DNA from 3 places in the Frankia umida genome. Region 1 is predicted to be linked to each of the others. Evidence: riboswitches for the same ligand, from Rfam matches in the RefSeq annotation. Region 1 holds a riboswitch; each other region holds the start of a gene.
What was found. A riboswitch is a leader RNA that binds a small molecule or an ion and turns the genes downstream of it on or off. The one in region 1 is predicted to bind cyclic di-AMP.

Region 2: another riboswitch for cyclic di-AMP. It lies ahead of MXD59_RS07305 (C40 family peptidase); the one in region 1 lies ahead of MXD59_RS01120 (transglycosylase family protein).
Region 3: another riboswitch for cyclic di-AMP. It lies ahead of MXD59_RS00505 (transglycosylase family protein); the one in region 1 lies ahead of MXD59_RS01120 (transglycosylase family protein).

Annotation. Positions count from the first base shown of each region.
Region 1 is NZ_JALKFT010000001.1:283,859-288,261, forward strand. Features, by position in the region: gene fbaA (class II fructose-bisphosphate aldolase) at 1-17, shown strand, start outside; cyclic di-AMP (ydaO/yuaA leader) riboswitch at 925-1,155, shown strand; gene MXD59_RS01115 (transglycosylase family protein) at 1,163-1,843, shown strand; cyclic di-AMP (ydaO/yuaA leader) riboswitch at 2,351-2,496, shown strand; gene MXD59_RS01120 (transglycosylase family protein) at 2,499-3,227, shown strand; gene MXD59_RS01125 (DUF3151 domain-containing protein) at 3,270-3,740, shown strand; gene MXD59_RS01130 (adenylosuccinate synthase) at 3,843-4,403, shown strand, end outside.
Region 2 is NZ_JALKFT010000005.1:192,517-196,919, reverse strand. Features, by position in the region: gene corA (magnesium/cobalt transporter CorA) at 1-821, shown strand, start outside; gene MXD59_RS07310 (hypothetical protein) at 1,104-1,490, shown strand; cyclic di-AMP (ydaO/yuaA leader) riboswitch at 1,877-2,055, shown strand; gene MXD59_RS07305 (C40 family peptidase) at 2,181-3,152, shown strand; gene MXD59_RS07300 (PHB depolymerase family esterase) at 3,913-4,403, opposite strand, start outside.
Region 3 is NZ_JALKFT010000001.1:134,960-139,362, reverse strand. Features, by position in the region: gene rlmB (23S rRNA (guanosine(2251)-2'-O)-methyltransferase RlmB) at 257-1,318, shown strand; gene MXD59_RS00505 (transglycosylase family protein) at 1,496-1,876, opposite strand; cyclic di-AMP (ydaO/yuaA leader) riboswitch at 1,879-2,026, opposite strand; gene MXD59_RS00500 (peptide deformylase) at 2,544-4,205, opposite strand.

The DNA of each region.
Region 1 (4,403 bases):
CGCTCGGGAAGGCCTGACCCAGACAGGAAGGCCCGACGAACCAGCCGGGCTCCATCCATCCGGGGCGGGACGGCCCCGGGCGGGAGAAACAGTCCCGCACCGGAGTCACCGCCCAGAACCGCCGGTCCCCCAGTTGCCGCTCGCGACTGGGGGACCACTGCGTTGCGACACCGTCATCTCGGTCACGGAACCGTCATCTCGGCACATCGAGGGCACCGCCACCGTGCTCCATCGCGGCCAGACGGTTCCGCCCAAAGCCTCCGGCCGTGCCGGATAGGCATGACAGCGCCATGGCCGACCCATGGGGCTCGGACCACCCGCCCACCTACCAGCCAAACGCCACGACCTCTCTACGCAGCGTCAGATCCGTGGCGGCGGGGCCGCCCGGCCGCGTCCCCGGACAGGCGACATGGACCGGACATCCCACCCGTCAGAGTCCGCAATCCGCCCCGAAGCTGTCACGCAGAGACATGATCGATTTACTTTGCGAGACCAAATCACAGCCATGTAACAAGCCGGTTGCAGATCATTGCGTATCTCACAGCTGCCCACGCATCGACCAGCATCGGCGTATTGCCATGTCGAACCCCATCAAGGCAGAATCTGCACACAAAGCCATCAGTCGGATACGGCCGCACATCGCGGCGTGTCGGCGACCAGGTGACGCGTTCGACATAAATCATTACGCTCCGCCCATCGTGCCCCATCGGCAAACAGCGTGAGCAGGCGCGCACAAAACGGCCATTCGAAGATGTCGCCAGGTTGATGAGCGGGCGCGCACGCGCGTTACCAGCCAATGCACCCCATCACCAAGCAGCCACGCCGAGTGTGCTGTTGGTCACGCACCCTATTCAATGCTTGGCGACTCGCCGGACGGCGTGGTTATGGTCATCGCCGTGCCGAACGACAACGTGCGGCATTCGTCGGGCGGCACGCCGAATCCTGCCCCCGACCGGCGATTTCTCCGTCACCATGTGGCAGGAACGGGGGAACCATCTCCGAGCATCGAAAGGATTCGATGCTCTAGGGGTGAAGTCATGCGTCGCCAGACCGGCCGTGGTTTCGGTCTGTGCGCGTCCCAGGATGTCCCTGGCATGACCGGGCAGTTCCCAGCCCGAATCCGACAGCTCACCTCGCAGGCGTGGGGAAGGACTACACATACATGTCCGACGCACGTACCAGTGGCCGACAATGGAGCGCCGGCACCCGTATACGGGCGCGGGTTCTCATGGTTGCTCCAGTTCTCGCAGCGGCGGTCGGCGGCTCACTCGCCGTCGCCGGTCCAGCGCAGGCGGCGACCACATGGGAAGGACTGCGGCAGTGCGAGTCCGGCGGTAACTACACGACGAACACCGGCAACAGCTACTTCGGGGCGTACCAGTTCTCGGCCGGCACCTGGCGCAGCCTCGGCTACACCGGCCTGCCGCACCAGGCCGCACCCGCGGTCCAGGACGAGGCCGCGCTGCGCCTGGCCCAGCGTTCCGGCTTCGGGCAGTGGCCGGTCTGCGGCCGTGGCATGGGCACGGCGCAGCTCGCCGGCGGCTCCTCGTCCGGCGCGGCGGTGCAGGCGTCCCGCACCGCGCAGCGCGGCGCGCTGACCGTCGCCCCCGCGGCACTCTCGACGCCCTCGTACACCCGTACCCTCTCGACCGCGCTGGCCGGGCAGAACCGCGCCGACGTACGAGCCTGGCAGGCGCGGATGAGCCAGATCGGCTACCCGCTCGTCCCAGATGGTCATTTCGGCCCACGCTCCGCCGCTGCCGCCCGCGCGCTGCAGTCCGCCAGGGGTCTCGCCGCCGACGGTGTCGTCGGACCGGCGACATGGCACGCCACCTTCGGCTGAGCCACCCGCCGCACCGCACTGAGCCGGACGCCACCCACAACGCGTCCTTGGACCGGTTGCGACGCCGCCATCCGGCACCATCCGCATCTGGTCCGACCCGCCCGGGGCATGGGGACACAAGCCCCGGGCGGCGCCAGCCGTCCCACCCCGGCCGCACAGGCCGGGCAGCGTGACGCCACGACCCGACCGGTCCCCCCGCACAGCCCGGACGATCTCCGGCGCGCGGGAGTCAACGGGCCGGTCGGGCGCACCACCCCCCACCGGGGCACCCCGAGCACCGAGGTACTACCCGGCCAACCCTTCGGGTACACGGGAGCGACCCCTGAGGTGCACCGGTGTTCCACGATCGGGCGGCCCGTCCGGGCCACGCCTTGTGCGTGGGTCGCCCGGTTGCCACGAACCACCCCGGTTTGCACGGCCTGGACCGGTATCGCTAGAGTGCCGCTCACTCGCCATCAGGCGATGCCGTCGGGACGGACGCCGAGTCCTGCCCACTGTCCAGGCGGCTGGCCGAGCGCACCGACATGGGCAGGAGTGGGGGAACCACTACCGGGCGTCTCCGGACGTCCTTGGGGTTAAGTCGGCTCACGCCGGCCGGGCCATCCCAGTCCGAACCCGACAGCTCACCCCGCAGGCGACACGGGATTGGACTGACATGCCGTCAGCACGGCGTGGAGGTAAGCACCGGGCAGCGCAGGCCCCCTCGGCTGCGACCCGTATCCTGCGCACCACCGGCGCGGTCACCGCCCTGGTGGGCAGCGGCCTCGCGGTCACCGCGGTCGGCGCCAGTCCGGCCGGGGCCGCCACCGCTGACGACTTCGCCAAGCTCCGCCAGTGCGAGTCCGGCGGCAACTACGCGATCAACACGGGCAACGGCTTCACCGGCGCCTACCAGTTCGATGATCAGACCTGGCACGGCCTGGGCTACTCCGGCCGCCCGTACCAGGCATCCCCGGCCACCCAGGACGAGGCCGCCGCCAAGCTGTACAACTCCCGCGGCTGGCAGCCGTGGCCGTCCTGCTCCCGCAAGATGGGGCTGGTCAACAACGGCCCGGCGAGCGTCGGCTCCGGCTCCGGTGACGTCATCGAGCAGGCCCTCACCCCGGCCGAACAGCCGATGACCCTCGACCGGGCCCGGCAGGAGATGGGCGACGGCTCGTTCAGCGGCACCGTCCTGAACGCCAGCTACGGCGGGGATGTCCGGCCCGACGCGTTCGTCTGGCAGGCCGCGATGCGCAACAAGGGCTTCGTGCTCACCGTCGACGGCAAGTTCGGCCCGCAGTCGCAGGGCATCGCCGCGCTGTACGGCTACCTGACCCGGACCAGCGACGGCCAGGCCGGTGTGGTCGGCGAGAACCTGTGGAACGTCACCGTCCGCTCCTGACCCGGTGCGGCACCGCACGACCGGGTGCGGCAGGATGAGGTCATGATGACCTCGTCGGATTCGGGCCACGGCAGCCACAGCGGCCATGGCGGCACCGCGGCCGGTCACAACCTGCTGTCCGGCCCGCCCCCCACGCGGTTGCCCTCGGACGCGGCCGCCACCGCTGCGCTGGCCGCCGGTGCGGATCCCAGCGCCGTCGCGGCGGCCACGCCGGAGCTGAGCGCCGCCTGGGCGGTTCTCGCCGAGCAGGCCTTCGCCGCGGGTCGCACGGTCGAGGCCTACGCCTACGCCCGCACCGGCTACCACCGGGGGCTGGACGCGCTGCGCCGCGCCGGCTGGCGGGGCATCGGTCCGATCCCCTGGTCCCACGAGCCCAACCGCGGTTTCCTGCGTGCGCTCGCCGTCCTCGGCCAGGCCGCCGCCGTCATCGGCGAGACGGCCGAGGCCGACCGTTGCCGCACCTTCCTCGCCGACAGCGACCCCACCGTCGCCGGCGCCCTCGGCCTGGTCTGAGGCCCGTCGGAGGCCTCCCGCGGAGCCGGTCCGTACGGTCGGACGCTGTCTGACCTGACACTTCGGCCACGCGCGGCGGTCATCCCTAGTAACCTCGCCCGAGTGCCCGCTCTCGTCCTCATCGGCGCCCAGTGGGGCGACGAGGGAAAAGGAAAGGCGACCGACCTGTTGGGCGGCGCCGTCGACTACGTCGTTCGCTATCAGGGCGGCAACAACGCCGGCCACACGGTGGTCATCGGGGCGGACAGCTACGCGCTGCATCTGATCCCCAGTGGCATCCTGCGTGCCGACTGCATCCCGGTGATCGGCAACGGGGTCGTCATCGACCCCGGCGTGCTGCTCACCGAGATGGACGGCCTCGCCGCCCGTGGGATCGACGTCTCCCGCCTGCTGATCAGCGCCAACGCGCATCTGATCATGCCGCATCACCGGGCGTTGGACCGGGTGATCGAGCGCTACCTCGGCAAGGCCCGGATCGGCACCACCGGTCGCGGCATCGGCCCGACCTACGGTGACAAGGTGGCCCGCACCGGCATCCGCGTGCAGGACCTGCTCGACCCGGGCATCTTCCGCAAGAAGCTCGAGCTCGTGCTGCGGGAGAAGAACCAGGTCCTCGTCAAGGTCTACAACCGGCGCCGGATCGAACTCGACGAGGTGTGCGAC
Region 2 (4,403 bases), on a different contig from region 1:
AGCTCGCCGTCGAGGACGCCGTCACCGGCGGGCAGCGACCCAAGCTCGAGCAGTACGAGAACCACCTGTTCATGGTGCTCAAGACCACGACCTACGTCGCGCACACCGAGGTGACCGGCACCTCGGAGGTGGTCACCACCGGCGAGATCATGATCTTTCTGGGGGAGGACTTCGTCGTCACGGTGCGCCACGGGCAGCACGGTGAGATGTCGAAGCTGCGCCGTCGGCTTGAGGCCGCCCCGGAGATGCTGCGCCACGGCCCGACCGCCGTCCTGCACGCGATCTGCGACAGCATCGTCGATGACTACGTGGACACCGTCGAGAAGATCCAGGTGGATGTCGACCAGATCGAGGCCGGGGTGTTCCGCCGCGAACACACCCCGTCCACCGAGTCCGCCTACCAGATGAAGCGGGAGCTGCTCGAGCTCAAGCACGCCGTCCAGCCGCTGACCGGACCGCTGCGCAGCCTCATCCTGGACCGGCCACGAATGGTGGACGTCGCGATGCGCCGCTACTTCCGCGACGTCGCCGACCATCTCGAGCAGGTCAGCGAGCGGATCTCGCACTTTGACGAACTGCTCTCCTCGGTGCTCCAGGCCACACTTACCCAGCTGACCATCGCGCAGAACGAGGACATGCGGCGGATCAGCGCCTGGGTGGCGATCGCCGCCGTTCCGACCGCGCTCGCCGGAATCTACGGAATGAACTTCGAGCACATGCCCGAGCTGCGCCAGACCTGGGGTTATCCCGCGGTCCTGAGCGTGATGGTGGTCGCCTGTCTGCTGCTGTACCGGGCGTTCAAACGTAACGGCTGGCTTTAGCCGGCCCGAAAGTGACCTGCGTCATTGACGCCGGCCGGGAACCGGTGCCCCGCAGCGCATGCCCATACAAATAGCGCCCAAACCGCCGGTACGCCGCAAAACACGCAGCCAGCCGGTGGTCCATGGTTCATTTTTACTATCAGTTGACAGTGCCGACGTATCCGTACGATGGGTTACATTCGGTCGTCGCCGTCGGCTACCGTAACCATCCGTGTCGGAGCGACCGGGCCTCGTCTCCGCGGCTCGGCACAGCCCCCGATCCCCCACCCCCCAGGGGAGCTCATGCCCTCGTCTGACCCCGCCCGGCGAGCGACCACCCCCATGCCCGACCGCGGTGATCTGATCGTCGAGCTGGTCGGCCGCCTGGAGGTCCTCGACGGCCTGTTGAGCCGGTTGGAGGAAGCCGAGCGTCAGGCCAAGGACGCCAGCGAGTTCCTCGCCCGCACGCGCGACTGGCAGGAGGAGACGGTCCGCACCATCCAGGAGGAGCGGGCCCGGATGCGCCAGCGCCAACGCGCCCTGGACGCGCTCGCCGACCGTGCCCGCGCCGCCGTCGCCTCCCTTGCCCACCAGCGTTCGTTGCCCGGCGAGGTCCAGCTGCTCGCCCTCGAACTCCAGATGCTCGACACCGCCGGCTTCCTCTCCCGCCGCGGCCGGACCCCCCGTTGACGCACCCCTCGGATCTGCCTGATGGGCATGAACCACGGCCCGGGCGGCCCGCTGCACGGCCCCGGCTCCGCGGTTACCGGGTGCGACCGAGGCCGTGTCCACCTGTGGGTGTCCAATCGGGGCGACCCGGCTGCGGACACCCGGTTCCACGACGTCACGGCATCGATCCGGGGGTTGGCGACCACCTCCCATCCAGGCGTTTTCGCGTGCTGGGACAGCCTGATCGGCTCGGCCAGGCGGCACTTGTGGTGGCCCGGGCGCGGGCACTTCAGTGCACACTGCCTGTAGTTGGGAGGAGCTAGTGTTTACCCGCACCATCCGAGTGGACTAGTCTCACGCCGACGAAACGACAACACCGGGCCGAACGCCGAATCCTGCCCCCGGCCCCGGTGTCCCCTCCGAGTCGTCATCTGGGGCAGGAGCGGGGGACCCATCCTCCACACCGGCCAGCACCGAACCGCGGTGCCGGCCTAGGGGTGAAGTCCGCAGCGTGAAGGTCACGCCGCGGGCCGGGCAGCCCAGCCCGAACCCGACAGCTCACTTCGCAGGCGTACGGGAAGGAATACATCGTTGTCCGCACAAAGCGTGCAGCTCGACGAAGATTCACGCGTCGCGGGTCGCGGCCGTCACCGTGCCCCGTCCCCCACGCCGGTCACCCGTAGTCGGGGCCGGGCGCGTGCCTTCGCCGCGATGACCACCGGGACCGTAGCGGTCTCCGGAGTGGCCCTGGCTGGCTGTGCCACCGACGTCCACGCCGACCAGGCGCGCGACGAGTCGACGAACACCGCCCCGGTCACTCTCGCCGCGCAGATCGGCTCGCGAGCCGCCCTCGGCGGCAGCATCGCCGCTGCGGCGATCAGCTCCGACGGTTCCGTCGGCACCACCCTGACCACCACGACCGTCGACGCACCGCCCCTGGCGGGCAAGGTGCAGGTCGGCCTGCGGGTCACCAACCCGAACGTGACGGTCACCCCGAACGAGCCCGTGGACATCGGCTTCTCGCTGTTCAACGAGGCCACCCACGAGCCGCTGGCGAACCAGCTCGTCAAGGTGCAGGTCAAGCTGCCCACCGGCTGGGCGACCTTCAAGCACCTGTACACCAACGACCAGGGCTACACGTCGTACACGGCCCGGGTGCTCACCACGACGAACGTCACCGCGATCTTCGACGGGACGGACGCCCTCCAGTCGGCGCACTCGTCGAACGACGCCACCCTGCAGGTCGCGCAGCCCGCCCCGGCGGCGGCCTCGCGCACCCGCGGTGCGATCATCGACAACGTCTCCGTCGACGTGGACGTCCCGCTCCCGGCGAACTCCATCGGTGAGAAGGCCGTCTACCTGGCCTCTCTGCAGGCCGGCAAGCCCTACGTCTACGGTGCCGACGGCCCGAGCTCGTTCGACTGCTCCGGGCTCGTCCAGTACGTCTACCGGCAGCTGGGCAAGACCCTGCCGCGCACGACGGACGCCCAGTTCGCCGCCACCACCCGGATCTCCATGTACAACAAGCAGCCCGGAGATCTGATCTTCCTGGGTACGCCCGGCAACATCTACCACGTCGGCATCTACGCCGGCAACGGCAAGATGTGGGTCGCCCCGCACACCGGCGACGTCGTGAAGCTCCAGTCGATCTACACCACGTCGTACTACGTGGGCCGGATCTGACGACACCTTCGCCACCGCTTCGTCCGAGCCGGGCCCAGCGGCCACCCTCCCGCACGTCCCGAGGGTAGCCAGCAGCCTTTCCTGGACCTCGCGGCGCCTGCCGTGGACACGACCCTGACCTGGACGACTGACGCCGCCCGCGACCACCCCCCTCCGGCCGCGGTCAGGTAGCAGCCGTACACGTCCACGCGTCGGCACGTTTCGTACTTCTGGACACGTTCGGCACCATCCAGTGCCCTGGTCGGGCATGCTCCCCCGACCGGTCGTCCGGCAGCAGCACGCTGCCCTTACCGGGTCACCATCGTCGCTGACCCGGCCACACCCCAACCTGGCCGCTGATGACCCCGGCCATGCGACCGCCCCTCCCCGCCCGGCCGGCCATCGCCATGCCCTTGGCACCTGGCCCCAGCCGTACCCCGACCAGTCACTGCCGCACTCGACCGGTCGCCCCGCACCTGTCTGGCAGGAGCCGTCTGTTCCTTCCGGCCGGACGGACGTCAGATCTGCCCCCCCACGGGCGGCCGGGCCGCTCGGCGGCCGCCCCCCCCCCCCCCCCCCCCCCCCCCCCCCCCCCCCCCCGGGGGCGCCCCCCGGGCCTCCCATCCCCACCGGCCCACGTCCGGCCTTCTCTCCTGCGCCGACCCGCGTCCGGCCTTTCCCCTGCGCCGGGCCTCGTCCGACAGTTCTCTTCATCCGCCAGCCCACGTCTGACGGGGCGGACGGACAGGCCGGACGGGAAGGCCGGGGACGGGAAGGCCGGTCAGGCGGGCAGGCGGTGGCCTGAGGAGGCCTTCCAGAGGGTCTCGCTGACTTTTTTGTCCCAGTCCGTCTCAGCGACGCGTTCGACGGGGACGCGGCCGGCACAGGGCGACTGGGGCTCCTGGGTGAACTGGCCCACGACGCCCACGACGGCGAAGGCGGGGGTGCCTGCCGAGCAGACGGCGGTGAGGGCCAGCCGGGCGCCTTCACCGACGCCCCAGATGTAGATCCGATTCGGATCGATCTTGCTCTTCTTCGTCGACACGTAGTCGATGACGTCCCGGATGTAGCGGGCGTCGGGGCCGTCGGGGCTGTCGATGCGCCAGGTACCGCCGACGGCTTCGGGGTAGGCGACGGCGAAGGTCTTCTCGTTGGCCACGGAGCCGGCCTTGCTGTCATGGTCGAAGGTCTTGGCCGAGGTGTTGTCGTCGTGAAGGATCAGCACGAGCGGAATCGGCTTCTTGGGGCTGCCGGGAGCGTGCACATACAGCT
Region 3 (4,403 bases), 150 kb from region 1:
GGCCCGGCGAGGTCGGGCCGGTCCGTGTCGCGGGATTCTCCGCCGGGCACCGGATACCGTGCGTCACGCCAGATACCGTGGGCACATGGTCGTCTCACGTCCGCGCGGGGCATCCGTGTCGGGATCACCCGTATCCGGATCACCCGAGACCGGATCGTCCGTCGCCGGATCGCCCAGGAGCGGATCGCACTCGTCCGCAAGCGGCTCACATCCGGGAATGTCCTCGTTCGGTGCGTTCACCCCGGGGTGGTGCTGAATGGCCGGCGGTGGGCGTCGCGGCGGCGGCGGGATCGCCCGTGGCGGGCAGGGCGGGCGGGCCGGTAAGGCCGGTTCGCACCGCAAGGGAGCGGCGGGTGGCAGCGGCGGGCAGGGTCGGCGGGCGTTGGAGGGGCGGGGCGCGACCCCGCCCGCGCACCTGCGGCCCGGCCATCCGGCCCAGCGCCGGGCCGCCTCGGCGGCGAAGGCGGCGACCGATCGTGATCGGCCCGCCCCACGCGATGGCGAGGGCCCGCGGGGTGCGGGTGCGCGCGGGCGGCGCGGCGGTGAGGACGACGAACTCGTGGTCGGTCGCAACGCCGTCGTGGAGGCGCTGCGCGCCGGGGTTCCGGCCACGACGCTGTTCGTCGCCGCGGGCCTGGATTTCGACGAGCGTCTCGACGAGGCCCGCCGGCTGGCGACGCGCCGCGGCATCTCCGTCGTCGACTCCGCGCGGCCCGATCTTGACCGGTTGTGTGGCACCGCCCCGCATCAGGGGCTGGTGCTCGCGGTGCCGCCCTACCGCTACGCCCATCCCGATGACCTGCTCGAGCGGGTCCGGCCCGGTGCGGGCGGATCGGCGCGTTCCGGCTCCACCGCGGCTGGCCTGGTGGTCGCGTTGGACGGGGTGACCGACCCGCGCAACCTCGGTGCGGTCGTGCGCTCGGCGGCGGCCTTCGGCGCGGACGGTGTCCTGCTGCCCGAGCGGCGCGCCGCCGGGATGACCGCGTCCGCCTGGAAGACGTCGGCCGGGGCCGCGGCGCGGCTGCCCGTCGCCCGGGCCACCAACCTGACCCGCACCCTGACCGCCTACGCCGAGGCGGGCCTGTTCCTGGTGGGGCTGGCCGCCGACGCCGCACTGAGCCTGGACGAGCTCGCCATGGCCACCGACCCGCTGGTCCTGGTGGTCGGCTCCGAGGGCCGGGGTCTGTCCCGGCTGGTGGAGCAGCGCTGCGATGTGACGGTGCGGATCCCGATGGTCGGCGCGGTCGAGTCGCTGAACGCCGGTGTCGCGGCCGCGGTGGCCCTCGCGGAGATCGCCCGCCGCCGACGCGGCGCCTGAGCCCCGCACCGCGCACGGATCAGGCCCCGCCCCCGGGAGGAGGGGCGGGGCCTGATGTGCCGCGCGCTGGGTCGCGTCGCCTCGCGCCGGTCGGCTCACGATCTGTCGAGCACGATCCGATCGATCATGTGCGGATCAGAACCGGCCGAGAGCGGATGTCGGCGCGGTGTCGGGGCCTCAGATCCGGTGACCCCAGCAGGGCTTCGAGGCGTACCACGGGCTGGTGCCGGCCTGCGCGTAGAGCTTGCGGGCCATCTGCCACTGCTCGCCGACACTGGCGTGCTGCGGCAGGCCCCGGCCACCGAGACCGTGCCAGGTGCTGGGCAGGAACTGGAACAGGCCGCCCGCGCCGATGGAGTTGACCACGTGGGGATTGCCACCGGACTCGCAGGGAATGACGGCGCGCAGGAAATGGTCCGCGTTCGGGGCGGCGCTGGCCGGCTGGGAGAGCGCCAGCCCACCGCCCACGGAGGCGGTAAGGGTGGCGGCGAGAACGGCGGCACGAGTGCCAAGCTTGATCCGGTTGAGGCCCCGACCGAGCGTACGAGCGTTGGACATAGATTGTCCTTCCCCACGCCTGCGAGGTGAGCTGTCGGGTTCGGGCTGGGAATGCCCGGCCACCAGTGGCGGCTTCACCCCAAGGACGTCTGCCTTCGACGCCCGGAAGTGGTTCCCCCGTCCCTGCCACAGGTTTGGTTCCTACCGGGCGGGGGCAGGATTCGGCGTGCCACCCGGCGTCTGCCGTCACTCGACGACATGGCTACGAACATAGCTGGGCGTGACCGGGGTAAATCAAGGGTCCGTGAAGATGGCCACAATACCTTCCGGATTATCGCTTCGATCTTTTCCGCCGATTATCGCGCGGGCGCCTGCGCTCGATCCTAGTCGGCTCTGCCAGGGCATTGGAACACCGATTTTGAATTTGTTCCGCCACGCTGGCGAAAGAATAACACGGTCTGCTCGGTGTCCGGTCTCCCTGCGTGCCGTGAACTGCTTTCCGTGACACCCTGGTGGCATTCGGGTTCGCCCATTCACGAAGACGCTCGTGTGCCCGGAATAATTTCCGTATCGGGTGGGGCTTCATGAACTGTACGTTGTTTACGGGTACGTCCGCCATAGTGGGCGGTATCGCTTTTTTCGGACTTGGGCGTGCGGCCACAGCCGGTGTCCGCTCGGGTGGCCGCCGGCCGACCCGACCGGCCTGACGGTCACGCGTAGTGGCGGATCAGGGGGTGTAGGTCCAGGCCGAGCCGGTGCCGCGGTACTGCTCCACGGGGATCGGGGCGCTGCCGGGCCGCATCCGTTCGGTGTAGAGCCGGCCGACCAGATGGTCGATCTCGTGGCCGACCAGGCGGGCGAGGCCCTGCCGGTAGACGGTGATGCGCCGGCGTCCGGAGATGTCGGTGTGCTCCACGTGCAGCTCCAGGGGCCGGGGGACGAGCCCGCGGACGTCGAAGAAGCTCAGGCAGCCCTCGTACTGCTCGTCGGTCTGCGGCGAGGACTCGATGACCCGCGGATTGAGCAGGGTGAGGATGTCCGCGTCGGCGGAGCGCACGATCGCGGCGGCCCGGTTGATGCCGATCTGTGGTGCGGCGATCCCCATGCCCTTACCGAAGGTGTGCAGGGCGGAGACCCGCTCCATCGCCGAGGACAGCTCGGCGACCACGCGCCGGGCGTCCTCGGCCTCGGCCGGCAGATCAAAGGAACGGGCCGGCTGCGCCAGCGCCGGATCATCGGCCTGGACGATGCCCGCCGCCGTCATCTGTTCACTGGGCCGTGGACCGACGGTCTCACGCTGCTCGCCGGTATCCGGATTCCGACCGTCGGAGACAGCCCGGAAGTTCCATTCCAGCCGATACCGGGCGTGCAGTGGCGGATTGCTGGTCGACCAGGTGAAGATCCGCCGGTCGCCTTCGTCCACCCGGGCGATCGCGGTCCGGAACGCGAACGCGTCCGCGGTCATCGAGGTCTCCATTCCCCAGACCACCGGGTCGACCTGAGCGGGGAAGTCCAGGACGACCGACAGGCTGCTCGTCGGTACCCGGACGGCCCGTTGGAACCACGGGCCCCACTTCTGCTCACCGACCTGGTAGGAGTACTCGATCCAGGCTGATTCGCCCGGATAGAGCGGAAACCGTCCACTGCTGTTCTCGAACAACAGCCAGACCTCTTTGAGGGCATCCCAGTCGGTTTTGACCTGCCAGGCCATCTCCTCCTGCCCGCAGTGGGCGCGCAGCCGCAGTTCCTCCCACCGCAGCGGATCGCTGCGGTAGAGACGTGCGGCCCGTTCCTGGTCGCCGGGAAAGCGATCGACGGAGATGCGCATGAGGTAGCGGGTCACGGGCTCGTCGCCGATATTGGTGATCCGGCGCCGCTGATGGGCGAGGTAGACGCCGTCGTCGTAACGCAGTCGGGCGGTGTCCTGCTCGACGAGCAGCCCGCCGCTCGGGCCCTGCCCCGCACCACCCGCACCACCCAGGCCGCCCGCTGCGCCCAGACCACCCGGACCGCCCGACCCACCTGGCCCGCCGGAGCGAAGTGGATCGGACTGGCGGGCCGGCGGCGCACCGGCGACGGGCCGCACGCTGGCGCCGGTCTCCCAGGGGCGGGCGGCCAGCTGGAAGAAGGCCCCGGGAATCCGCAGCGCGTCGGAGACGCGTTCGATCAGCGACAGCCGCGCGATATGGTCCTCGCCCTGCATGATCCGGCTGACCCGGCTCTGGCTGAGGCCCTCGACCGGTGAGGCGATCCGGTTCTGGCTCGCGCCGTCGTACTTCTTCATCAGCCGGAAGGCGGTGCGAAAGTCCCGGGCCGCGCAGGCGGCCTGGAAGTCGGCGCGAGCCAGCAGGTCCGCGGAGACGCGGTAGGGGCCGGACTCGTAGGACATCAGCCGGCCCTCCGGGTGGCCGCACACCCCTCGCCTGCGGGCGGGCACATCGCCCGATGCGTGGCCCCGACTGACACATCAGGATAACGACGCTATGCCACCCGCACACCGCCTTTGGGTGATCCCGCGTTGTCCGACCTTGCCGCGTGGGTGACGCCTGGGAGGGTGACATCTCCCTGGGTCATGCCGGTTCCCCCA